One region of the Frankia sp. CcI156 genome, then DNA from elsewhere that is predicted to be linked to it. Evidence: predicted binding sites of a transcription regulator. Region 1 holds the regulator's gene; each other region holds the start of a gene.
What was found. Region 1 encodes LexA, which represses DNA repair genes until DNA is damaged. Its sites were predicted from a motif close to CGAACNNNNGTTCG; they were not measured.
Positions count from the first base shown of each region.

Region 2: a site for LexA is predicted at 2,236-2,249, ahead of pcrA (DNA helicase PcrA). Genes of this name have one in related genera too.
Region 3: a site for LexA is predicted at 3,047-3,060, ahead of CcI156_RS05645 (HNH endonuclease signature motif containing protein). Genes of this name have one in related genera too.

Region 1 is NZ_MOMD01000023.1:24,572-28,767, reverse strand. It holds gene nrdR (transcriptional regulator NrdR) at 5-550, opposite strand; gene CcI156_RS10740 (LysM peptidoglycan-binding domain-containing protein) at 880-1,254, opposite strand; gene lexA (transcriptional repressor LexA) at 1,559-2,329, shown strand; gene hflX (GTPase HflX) at 2,395-3,855, opposite strand.
Region 2 is NZ_MOMD01000001.1:27,468-31,488, forward strand. It holds gene pcrA (DNA helicase PcrA) at 1-2,228, opposite strand, end outside; gene CcI156_RS00135 (threonine/serine dehydratase) at 2,580-3,734, opposite strand; gene guaA (glutamine-hydrolyzing GMP synthase) at 3,967-4,021, opposite strand, start outside.
Region 3 is NZ_MOMD01000013.1:6,595-10,850, reverse strand. It holds gene CcI156_RS05660 (homoserine O-acetyltransferase) at 1-1,015, opposite strand, end outside; gene CcI156_RS05655 (bifunctional o-acetylhomoserine/o-acetylserine sulfhydrylase) at 987-2,279, opposite strand; gene CcI156_RS05645 (HNH endonuclease signature motif containing protein) at 3,093-4,256, shown strand, end outside.

The DNA of each region.
Region 1 (4,196 bases):
GGCCCTACCTGCTATGCACCTGCTGGGTGCCGATCACCGGCGAGACATCGACGGCGCCACGCGGGACCGGTCGTGCTGGTCCATCCCGCGTGGTGGGAGGTCCGGCGGCCTCGGAGCGCAACGCGGCGATCGCGGACTCGAAGTCAGTCAACGACTCGAAGGCCAGGTACACCGAGGCGAAGCGGAGATAAGCCACCTCGTCGAGCTCACGGAGCGGACCGAGGATCGCCCGGCCGATCGCCTCCGCGGGCACCTCCGCCGACCCCGACGAGCGGACGGCGTCCTCTACCCGCTGCGCCAGAAGCGCGAGATCATCATCCCGCACCGGCCGGCCCTGGCAGGCCTTGCGGACACCGGCGATGACCTTGGCCCGGCTGAACGGCTCGGCCGCCCCACTGCGCTTGCGAACCTGAAGGGACGCCTCCTCCATCGTAGTGAACCGGCGACCGCAGGACAGGCAGGACCGCCTGCGGCGGATCGCCGAACCCTCCTCGGCCTCCCGACTGTCAACGACGCGACTGTCCGGATGCCGGCAGAACGGGCACCGCACGCGCTACGCCTCCTTCGCCCGCGCCGGAGCCGACCGCCCCGGACCGGGGATGAGGGACACCGTTGAGGACCCGGCATCCACGCCGGACAGACCACCTTGTGGATGGACCGCCAGCTCCCCGCGGAAGACCTGTGGAACAACCTGTGGATGACTTACACCCCGGTAAGCACCAGATGTTGTGTCCAAGGTAGCGCACGGCCCCAGAGATGAGGACAGCACCCCCGTATGGTCCGTGTGGTCCGCATCGCACGTGGCACCGCACGTGGACGAAAGACGACGGTGCGCGAGAACCCTGCGCCGAGACACTCGTGGACCCGGGAAGCCGGGCGTCAGGGAAGGAGTAACGACTGGCCCGGGGCGATCAGTGGTGACCGCAGGTGGTTCAGCCGCATCAGCCGGTCCACCATGACCCGGGTGTCGGCGCTCTCGTCGAGCGCCACTGCCACCTCCCACAGCGTCTCCCCCGGCATGACCAGATGGTGCCGCGGCGCCTCCGCGGTATCCGGCCCGGCAATCGACACCCCAGGCATGATCATGATTGCTACCGCCACGACGACCGCCACGACGATCGATACCACCACCACCCGACCCCGCCGGGTCAGCCGGAGCGGCGGGGGTGCGGGCGGGCGACCCGGCGGCCGATGACCCACCCGGTCCCTGGCCATCGACAGGTCGACGACCCGCGCCCTGTGTGCGGATCCCACGGCACCCTCCCGTTCCGACGACACCGAACACCGAAGATCGAACCTTCGTTCGATCGAACGCGTGGTCGATTGTCGCATCGGGAACCGGAAACCGCCAGGGACACGCTCGAACAGACGTTTGAGATTCTGCGACCCGCCGGTTACCGTCGAGTCGGTCGGGTGTGAACCGGGCGGTTTCCCCCGGTCACGGACGGCGGCGAGTCGGTGGGTGACCGCTTCCGGAGCGGGACGGTCCGCCGTGCGGTCGCCGGCCGGCCGGTGGCCGCACGGCGGAAGAAAAACGCGACGAGGAGAGCGGTAAGCGATGACTAGCCAAGGCAGGGGTACGCGCCGGGGCGGAACCCGCGGCAACGTGCGAGCCTTTCCCGAAGGCCCCACGGACGCGGGCCTGACCCCCCGGCAGCGCAGGGTGCTGGAGGTCATCCGGGCCGCGGTGGAGCGGCGCGGATATCCGCCCAGCGTGCGGGAGATCGGTGAGGCGGTCGGCCTCACCAGCACCAGTAGTGTGGCTCACCAGCTCAAGGTGCTCGAGGAGAAGGGCTACCTGCGGCGGGACCCGAACCGCCCGAGAGCGATGGAGGTGCTGACCGTCGAGCACCCCCGGCAACGCGCGGATGTGGGCGCGGGCGCGACGACGGTGGCGGGCACGATTCCCATCGTCGGTGAGGCGGCGCCGGGCACCACCGAAGGAAGCAAGTCGGACGCGGCCTACGTGCCGGTGCTGGGCCGGATCGCCGCCGGTGGCCCGATCCTGGCCGAGCAGGCGGTCGAGGACGTCTTCCCGCTACCCAGGGAGATCGTCGGCGAGGGCACTCTGTTCCTGCTCCGGGTCGTCGGCGACTCGATGATCAACGCGGCGATCTGCGACGGTGACTGGGTGGTCGTCCGCCAGCAGCCGGTCGCGGACAACGGGGAGATCGTCGCCGCAATGATCGACGGGGAGGCGACGGTCAAGCGTCTGCGGGTTCGGGACGGCAAGATCTGGCTACATCCGGAGAACTCGGCCTTCGCCGACATCCCCGGTGAGGATGCGACCATCCTCGGCCGGATCGTGGCTGTGCTCCGCAGGGTTTGATGTGGATCGGCCGGCCGCCCGGCGGGCGGCCGGCCGGGTTGCCTCGCGTCTGATCGCTCCTGGGCTCAGGCCCGGTAGGCGTGCAGCTCCGCCGCGAGTCCCGAGGAAACCCGGGCGGACAGCCGGGTACCGGTCTCGGTGTGCTCCATCGTGAGCACCTCGCCGTTCGCGTGCACCCGGGAGACCAAGTCGCCCCGGGTGTAGGGCACGAGCACGCGCATCTCCACGTCGGGATGCGGCACCCGGGCACAGAGCGCGTCGACCAGCGCGGCCAGCCCCTCGCCCGTGCGTGCCGAGACGAACACGGCGTCCGGGGCGAGCTGGCGCAACCCCGCGACGACCGTCGGCTCCACGGCGTCCACCTTGTTGACGACGATCAGCTCGGGAACGCCGCCCGCGTCGATGTCGTTGAGAACCTCGCGCACGGCGGAGATCTGCGCGGCCGGCTCCGGCGATGATCCGTCCACAACGTGCAGGATGAGATCGGCATCGGCGACCTCTTCCAGCGTCGAGCGGAACGCCTCGACGATCTGATGCGGCAGATGCCGGACGAATCCGACGGTGTCGGTCAGGGTGAAGGCCCGGCCGTCCGGCAGGGTCGCCCGCCGCACGGTCGGATCAAGGGTGGCGAACAGCGCGTCCTCGACCAGGACAKCCGCGCCGGTCAGCCGGTTGAGCAGCGACGACTTACCGGCGTTGGTGTAACCGGCGATCGCCACGCTGGGGACCTCACCCCGCCGCCGGGCGGAACGCTTGGTCTCCCGCACGGTCGTCATCGCGGCGAGCTCGCGGCGCAACCGCGCCATCCTGGCCCGCAGCCGCCGACGATCGGTCTCGATCTTCGTCTCACCGGGACCACGGGTACCGATGGGCGCCCGGCCGCCGCCACTGGCCGCGGCCCGCGACATCGACTCACCCCACCCACGCAGCCGGGGCAGCATGTACTGCAACTGCGCGAGCTCGACCTGGGCCTTGCCCTCGCGAGAGGTCGCGTGCTGGGCGAAGATGTCCAGGATGAGGGCCGTCCGGTCGATGACCTTTACTTTGACGACCTCCTCCAGCTGCCGCAGCTGACCCGGGGTGAGCTCGCCATCGCAGACCACCGTGTCCGCGCCGGTCGCCGCGACGACCTCGGCGAGCTCGCGGGCCTTGCCCGAACCGACGTAAGTCGCGGCATCCGGCCGGTCGCGACGCTGCACGAGCGCGTCGAGCACCACCGAACCGGCGGTCGTGGCGAGCGCCGCGAGCTCCGCCATGGAGCTCTCGGCCGACCGCGGGGAACCCGACGTCCATACGCCGATGAGGACGACACGCTCCAGCCGCAGCTGCCGGTACTCGACCTCGGTGACGTCGTCGAGCTCGGTGGCGAGACCGGGAACCCGCCGCAACGCGGCGCGATCCTCCAGGTCGAAACCGTCCCCAGAATCGTCGAAGAAGTTCGGCAGGTAAGACGAATCGGCTTCGGTCAGCTTGATGAGGGATCTGTCGAGAGTGGACGCATCGAAGGCGTCAGCAGGAAGTGTCATACCATCCGTTCTCAACGCGGCCCGCTACCGCACCATTCCGCGATCATTCCGTGCCGCTTGCTCCGGCCGGGCCCCACGACCCGGTGGCCCGAGGAGGATCCGCCGGACCGGAAGACCCTGCCGCACTCGTGGCGCGCCTCCCCCTCGTTTCCCGGCGAATCCCGTCGCCAACCAGGGTCCCACGTCACCACGTCGATCGCGAACCGTTTTGCCGCCCCGCCGACGTAGCCTCTGCGACGTGTACCACGAGTACCACGAAAGACGGGCCCACCGCCTCGCCGCGACGATCTGGGACAGCTCGGGCCGCCCGACTCCCCCTGGACACCCCCCGGACACCACGC
Region 2 (4,021 bases), on a different contig from region 1:
CAGGACGTCCCCGCGGGCGCTGGCGGGGGATCGGCCAGCCGGCGCCAGTCAACCAGCGTGTCCGGCACCTCGCCGAGGAAGCGCGACGGCGGGTTGTAGGCCGGTTGGCCCCAGGCGCTGCGCATCACCGCGCGGGTCAGGTAGAGCCGGATCCGGGCCCGGGTGACACCCACATAGGCGAGCCGACGCTCCTCCTCGAGCTGGGTGGGATCTCCCAGGGTCCGCAGGTGCGGGAAGACGCCGTCCTCGAGACCGGTAAGGAAGACGACGGGGAACTCGAGGCCCTTGGCGCTGTGCAGCGTCATGAGAGTGACCACACCATCGGAACCGTCGTCGGTCGGAACCTGGTCCGCRTCGGCGACGAGCGAGACCTGCTCGAGGAACTCCGCAAGCGTACCCTCGGGCAGCCGCCGGGCGAACTCCTGGACCACTCCGACCAGTTCCTGCAGGTTCTCCACCCGGCCCTGGGACTCGACGGTGTCCTCGGCGAGGAGTTCCGACAGGTAGCCGGTGCGTTCAAGCACCCCCTCGACCACGGCCACCGGGTTGTCGGCCGCTACGGCGCGTAGCTCGGCGAGCAGCGCGGTGAACTCGCGCACCGCCTTCGCCGAGCGCGCGGCGATCCCCGGCACCTCGTCGACACGCTCCAGTGCCTGCGCGAACCCGATCCGCTCGACATCAGCGAAGCCCGCCAGGGCCGCCTCGGCCCGCTCGCCGATCCCGCGCCGGGGCACGTTCAGGATGCGACGCAGGTTCACCGTGTCGCTAGGATTGGCGAGGACCCGCAGGTAGGCAAGGAGATCACGGATCTCCTTGCGCTCGTAGAACCGCACCCCGCCGACCACCCGGTAGGGCAGCCCGACCCGGACGAAGATCTCCTCGAACACCCGGCTCTGGGCGTTGGTCCGGTAGAACACCGCGACGTCGGCGGGCCGCGCGAGCTTCGCGTCCGAGAGCCGGTCGACCTCCTCGGCGACAAAGGCCGCCTCGTCGTGCTCGTTGTCGGCGGCGAATCCGACGATCTTCTCACCGTCACCGGCGTCCGACCACAGTCGCTTGGCCTTGCGCTGGTTGTTACGCGCGATCATCGCGTTCGCGGCGGAGAGGATGGTCTGGGTGGAGCGGTAGTTCTGTTCCAGCAGGATCACTGCGGCGTTCGGGAAATCCTCCTCGAACTCCACGATGTTGCGGATGTTCGCCCCACGGAAGGCGTAGATCGACTGGTCCGCGTCGCCAACCACGCACAGCTCCGCCGGTGGGACGGCGCCCGAGGCCCAGGTACCCGGCCCGGCTGCCGGCTCGGCCGGCTCCACCGGCGCGGACCCGCCACCGAAGTACGCCGGTTGGCCGACGAGTTCACGCACCAGGACGTACTGCGCGTGGTTCGTGTCCTGGTACTCGTCCACGAGCACATGTCGGAATCGGCGCCGGTAGTGCTCGGCGACGTCGGGGAACGACTGGAGGAGGTTCACCGTCATCATGATCAGATCGTCGAAATCAAGGGCGTTGGCCTGAGCCAGCCGCTGCTGATAAGCGGCGTAGACCTCGGCGACGGTCCGCTCGAGGTGGTTCGTGGCCCGGTCCCGTGCGGCCTCCCAGTCGATCAGTTCGTTCTTCAGGTTGCTGATCTGCGCCGCCAGACCTCGGGCGGGATGCCGTTTGGGATCAAGATCAAGGTCACGGGTGACCAGAGTGATCAAACGCTGCGCGTCGGCGGCGTCGTAGATGGAGAAGGTCGAGCCGAACCCGAGACGCTTCGCCTCGGACCTCAGGATGCGCACGCAGGCCGAGTGGAAGGTGCTCACCCACATCGCCCGCGCCCGGGGACCGACCAGCGCCGAGACCCGTTCGCGCATCTCGTTGGCAGCCTTGTTGGTGAACGTGATCGCCAGCATCTCCCCCGGCCGGACCCCCCGGGCCGCCAGCAGGTACGCGATACGGTGGGTCAGCACCCGCGTCTTGCCGGACCCCGCGCCCGCGACGACGAGCAGGGGTGCCCCGATGTGCACCACCGCCGCCCGCTGCTGCAGGTTGAGCCCGTCGAGCAGGCCCTCGGCATCCAGGCGTGGCGAGGAGAAGCCACCGGGCTCGTCCCCGCCCACCGGCGGCGCCAGCACCGCCGGGCCGAACAGGTCGTAGGGCACGTGCGCACCGCCGTGGACATCCGTCCCGACCGACCCGGCGATGCCGGATCCGCCGCCGTGGGAATCGCCGAAAAAGCCGCTCATGGGACTCCGATCGTACGTTCGACGTCGGGCAGGTCGGACCGCGGCATGCCCGGATCGCACCCAACGGCCCGGTCCGCGGTGTGGTCCGCGAGATGCACCGACGGCCCCACCCGGCCGCGGTCCTCGCGCGTCCATGCCACCGCATGACCATCACACGTCCACGCCCAGTGGTCGTCGACCCGCGTGCTGACCAGCCTATTGTCCGTCGTTCCCGCCCCGCCCCGCGCGCGAGGGCGGGTCGTCGATGGCCGTGGTCCGCGTCAACGCCCGGCCCACCGGCGGTCAGGCGGCCCCGCGGCCAAGCGGCCACGCCACGTGGCCACGCGGCCACGTAGTCGCGTAGTCGCGTAGTCACGCGGTACTCGACGCGCTCGGCGGGATGGCCGCGAGCGCCTTCACCCTGCTGGCCACCCCCGGGTCGATGTTGCCACCCGACAGGATTGCCACCGTCGGGCCCTGCGCGAGATCACTTCGACGCAACAAGGCCGCGACCCCCGCGGCGCCGGCCGGTTCCACCTGGTGGCCGGCCCGGTGCAGCAACACCATCGCCTCCCAGAACGCCGCCTCATCGACCGTGACGATCTCGTCCACCAGGCGTGCGGCAAGGGCGAAGGTCAGGACCCCCGGAGCGTTCACCGCCATACCGTCGGCGATCGTGGTCGACGCCGGGACCACCCGTGACGAACGTGGCGCCGTCGGCTGTTCGGACGTCCGGCTGCCCGGAATCGTCCCGACTCCCCGCAGTGTTCCGGCACCGGGCGTCGTTCCGGCACCGGGCGTCGCAGCCCCACCGGGGGRCACCGTGAGCCGCCGGCCAGCCCGCAGCGACGCGGCAAACGCCGACGACAGCACGGACTGCACTCCGACCACTCGCGCATCGGGGCGMCGGGACCGCACCGCCGCGGCCAGCCCGCCGATCAGCCCTCCGCCGCCCACCCCGACCAGAACGGTGCCGAGATCGGGCACCTGATCGAGCAACTCCAAGCCGATCGTGCCCTGCCCGGCCACTACCGTCGGGTCATCGAACGGGTGGACCAGCAGCCGGTCTCCCCGGGCGGCGAAGGTGGCGGCCGCAGCGAGCGCCGCTTCCACCCCCCCGGGTATCTTCTCGACCCGGGCGCCCCACCGGCGCGTCCGCGCCACTTTGACCGGATTGGCCCCTACCGGCACGAAGATGGTCGCCTCGACGCCGAAGGCCGCGGCCGCGAAGGCCACTCCCTGGGCGTGGTTACCGGCACTGGCCGCCACCACCCCCCGGGCCCGCGTCGCCGGATCCGCGGTGGCCACCCGGTGGTAGGCGCCCCGAAGCTTGAACGAACCGGTGTGCTGCTCGTGCTCACACTTGAGCCAGACGGGCGCACCGACCGCCGCCGACAGGCCGAGATCCCGCACGACCCTGGTCCGTCGTGCCACCCCGGCAAGGACGCGGGCCGCGGCGCGGATGTCCGACGCCCAGAGTTCGGCGTCCGGGGCTACCGATCGGTCGTCTGCGGCTGCTGCGGTCATGGAGCATCTCCCGGCGGCTGAGCGGCCACCTCACCATGACCGCGGCAATAAAAAAGCCCCCCGCCAGGACAAGGCGGAAGGGCGAGGCGCGGACCCGATGATCGGTCGCGCGCCTAGGTAATGGCCATCTCGTGCGGGGTCACATCATCCAGGGTGCTCCGGTCCCGCCCAGACGTCAAACGTGCCCGTCGGCGGGGGTCGTCCGACGGGCACGCGCTCCGATCCGGGATCGTCACTCCCACTCGATCGTGCCGGGAGGCTTGGAGGTGATGTCGTACACCACCCGG
Region 3 (4,256 bases), on a different contig from region 1:
GCCCCCCGCGCCCCCGGCCGACGTCCTGGGTCATCATCGCCCGGGTCAGTGCGACGTAAGTGCCGGCGTCGAACCGAGCGGCCAGCTTGCCGGCATGGTGGTCGAGGTAGGAGGCGACCTCGAACAACCCGTCGGGCCGGGTCCGATCCGCGAACCGCTCCTCCAGTTCGGCCTCGCTGCGATAGCTGATCTGGGCCACCCGCCGGGCCAGACCCATGCCGGCGTCCGGGCCGCGTCCGCCGGGCCGGCCGTGGTAGTCGCCGCCGTTCCAGGCCGGGTCGTCGATGATCGCACGAAGCTGCACCGCGGACAACCCGATCTGCTCCGCCGTCGCAGCCGCGCCGCAGGCCAGGACCACGGCGTGGTCGACCCGGTCGGGATGGCCGACAGCCCACTCCAGGGCCCGCATGCCCCCCATCGAGCCGCCGACCACCGCGGCCCAGCGCCGGATGCCGAGCGCGTCGGCGACGGCGACCTCCACCGTGACCTGATCGGAGATCGTGATCTCGGGCCATCGGCCGCCCCAGGGTCGGCCGTCCGGCGCGGGACTGGCTGGCCCGGTCGTGCCCTGACAGCCGCCCAGCACATTCGGACAGACCACGAAGAGGCGATCGGTATCGAGGGCCCGCCCAGGCCCGATCAGGCCATCCCACCAGCCTGGGGTGGGATGGCCCGGCCCGGGCGGGCCGACGGCGTGACTGTCCCCGGTGAGCGCGTGCAGGACCAGCACCGCGTTGGTGGCCGCGGCGTCGAGGCGGCCCCACGTCTCGTAGGCCACCGTCACGCCGGGCAGGATGCCGCCGCGTTCCAGCCGCAGCGGTCCCGGCAGGTCGACGAACCGGCGCCGTCCCACCGGGTCGATCCCGGCGCGCCATGCCCCGGAGGCGGGCGGTGGCGTCGGCGGTATCGGTTGGACCGTCGGCGGTATCGGTTGGACCGTCGGCGGTACCGGTTCGACCGAAAGGGCCGCACCGGTGCCACGCGACTCAGCTCTTGGCCGCACGGAACCCGGCATCGAGGTCGGCCAGGATGTCGTCGATCCCCTCGATGCCGACCGACAGGCGGACGAGATCCGGGGTGACCCCGGTCGCGGTCTGCTCGGCCTCGGTGAGCTGGGAGTGCGTCGTCGTCGCGGGATGGATAATCAGTGAGCGGACGTCGCCGACGTTCGCCAGATGGCTGAACAGCTCGACCCCCTCGACGAACTTCTTCCCGGCCTCGGCGCCACCGACGATGCCGAAGGACAGGATCGCGCCGGCGCCGCGGGGGAGCACCTTCTGCGCCCGGGAGTACCACCGCGACGATGGCAGGCCCGGGTAGGCCACCCAGCTCACCTCGTCGCGCGCATCGAGCCACTCGGCGACCCGCCGGGCGTTCGCGGTGTGCCGCTCGATCCGCAGCGACAGCGTCTCCAGACCCTGGAGCAGCAGGAACGAGTTGAACGGGGAGATCGCCGGGCCGAGGTCGCGCAGTAGCTGCACTCGTGCCTTGGCGATGTACGAGCCGTGACCGAGCGCGTCCCAGTAGACTAGACCGTGGTAGCTCGGGTCGGGAGTGGTGAAGTTCGCGAACCGGCCGGAGGCGCCYAAGTCGAACCGGCCGCCGTCGACGATGACGCCGCCGATCGCGGTGCCGTGGCCGCCGATGAACTTCGTCGCCGAGTGGACGACGATGTCCGCGCCGTGCTCCAGCGGCCGGTACAGATAGGGCGTCGCGAGGGTGTTGTCAACGATGAGCGGGATCCCGTGCGCGTGGGCGACCTCGGAGATCCCGACGGTGTCGAGGACGTCGCCGCGGGGGTTGCCGATCGTTTCCCCGTAGAACGCCTTCGTGGTGGGCRGTACCGCCGCCCGCCACTCCTCGAGATCATCGGGATCGCCGACGAAGGAGACCTCGATGCCCAGCTTCGGCAGGGTGTAGTGGAACAGGTTGTACGTCCCGCCGTACAGGCTGGCCGAGGAGACCACGTGGTCGCCGGCCTCGGCCAGGTTCAGGATCGCCAGCGTCTCCGCGGCCTGCCCCGACGCCGCCGCGAGCGCCCCGATCCCACCTTCGAGGGCGGCGATGCGCTGCTCGAAGACGTCCTGAGTGGGGTTCATGATCCGGGTGTAGATGTTTCCGGGCTCACCGAGGGCGAACAGAGCGGCGGCGTGGTCGGTGTCGCGGAAGACGTAGCTGGTGGTCTGGTAGATCGGCACGGCTCGGGCGCCGGTCGCCGGGTCCGGCTGGGCTCCCGCGTGGATCTGCTGGGTCTCGAACGACCAGCTCTCGGTGCTCATAGGGTGATTCTCCCCGGGTCGAAGTCGGTGTTCGGTGTCAGTGGTGTTGGCGGTGTTGGCGGTGTTGGCGGTGTTGGTGGTGTTGGCGGTGTTGGCGGTGTCGGCGGTGGGGTGCCGGCGTGTCGGCGGTGTACTGGGCGCCGGCGTGTCGGCGGTGTACTGGGCGCCGGCCGTGGGGCGCTGGCCGGGCACCGATGCCTCTGCGACTAATCCGCGATGGCTGTCCTCGTCCGCGGTTCCTCACGGTTGCTCGCGCGGTGCGGCGGTGGACGGTCCGGCTGCCGAACCGGGCCGCTTCCCCGGGGCCCGGTCGGAATGCCTAAGATCGTGTGGTACGGAAAAGGTCAGGAGCCTGGACACAGCCCGTCGAAGGCGGCCGTGCGGGATGGGTGACCATTCGGTGTACCGATGTTCGGGCATCCCCCCGAACATCGCAGAGCGGCGCGCAACCGTCCCGGATATCCGGCATACGACCTCACGGCTTCGACGCTAGCAGCGTGTCGGGTCGTTGTCCGCGGCGGGTGCAGATTTTCCACCGGAGAAGTGAACAATCGCAGGRGCGGGATGGGCTCTGGACCGTGCTCGAGGCCGTGCCCCGGGCTGCCGGGGGAGTCGAGGGCGGCCCGGGCGGGGTGCGGGGACGGTCCCGGCCGGCAGGCCGCCGGCCATACACGTGAAGCCGAGGGCGACCGGGATCTTCGCGCAGGGCGCGCACCAGCACGCCGGTCCTCATTTCCGCTACGACCACAGCACCTAGTTACGGCAATCGAACATGAGTTCGACATCGGGGGTTGTGTGATCTACGCTTGATCCATGACCATCACTGCCGGCCCGGCCCTCGGGCAGCATTTGGTGCCGTCGGGTTTGGCGGTAGTGGCCYAGCAGGTCGGCGGCCTGTTGGACGCGCCGGTGTGGTCGTTGTCGGATGCCGAGTTGTACGGCGCCCTGGACGACTGTTCGGTGGAGCTGGCCCGCCTGGCCGCGGTACGGCTCGCGCTGGTGCGAGAGGCCCACGGCCGGAACCTGGCCGTGCGGGAGGGGGCTACCAGCACCGCGGCGCTGCTGCGGGAACGGCTGCGGATCCGGCCGGGGGACGCCCATCGCCTGGTCGATCTGGCCCTGGCCCTGGCCGTGGACGGACCGCTGAGTGCCACCGGTGCGGCCCTGGCCGCCGGCGCGATCACGGTCGAGCAGGCGGTCGAGGTCCGCACGACGATCCGTTCTCTCCCCCGCGGCCTGGACGCGCAGGTGTACACCGCGGCGGAGGCATCCCTGCTGGAGCTGGCCCGGATGTTCGACCCCCGCGAACTGGCCCGTCTTGGCCGGCACCTGCGGGAACAACTCACCCGCATCGACACCAGCCCCGGCGGCGACGGCCCCGCCAACACCGGCAGCCAGAACGGCGACCGTGAGGGCGCCGACTCCGGCACGTCTCCCGGCCCCGCAGGGGGCCCGGCCGGCGATGACAACCAGAACCCCGGCAACGACAACCAGGATTCGGGCAACGGCAACCAGGATTCGGGCGACGCCCCCGCGGATCGGCGCGGCCTGTGGATCACCGATCTGCCCGGGGGTAGCACCCGTATCACCGGCGAACTCGACGCCGAAGCCGCCGCGCTCCTACGCAGCGCACTTGACCCGCTGGCCAAACCCCGCCCCGCCGACGACGGCACCCTCGACCCCCGCACACCTGCACAGCGCCGCGCCGACGCCCTCGTCGACCTCCTTCACCGCACCCTCGCCACCGCAGCCCTGCCCGTCACCGGCGGCGTGCGCCCCCACCTCACCGTCACCGTCTCCTGGACGGCACTACTCGGCCAGGGAGGTACGCCCGCCACCACCAGTTGGGGTCAACCCCTGCCGGCCAGTGTCCTGCGCCGGCTGGCCTGTGACGCCACGGTCACCCGCGTCGTCTTCGATGCGGCGAGCGTCCCCCTCGACGTCGGACGGGCCCACCGCACCGCACCCGCGGACCTA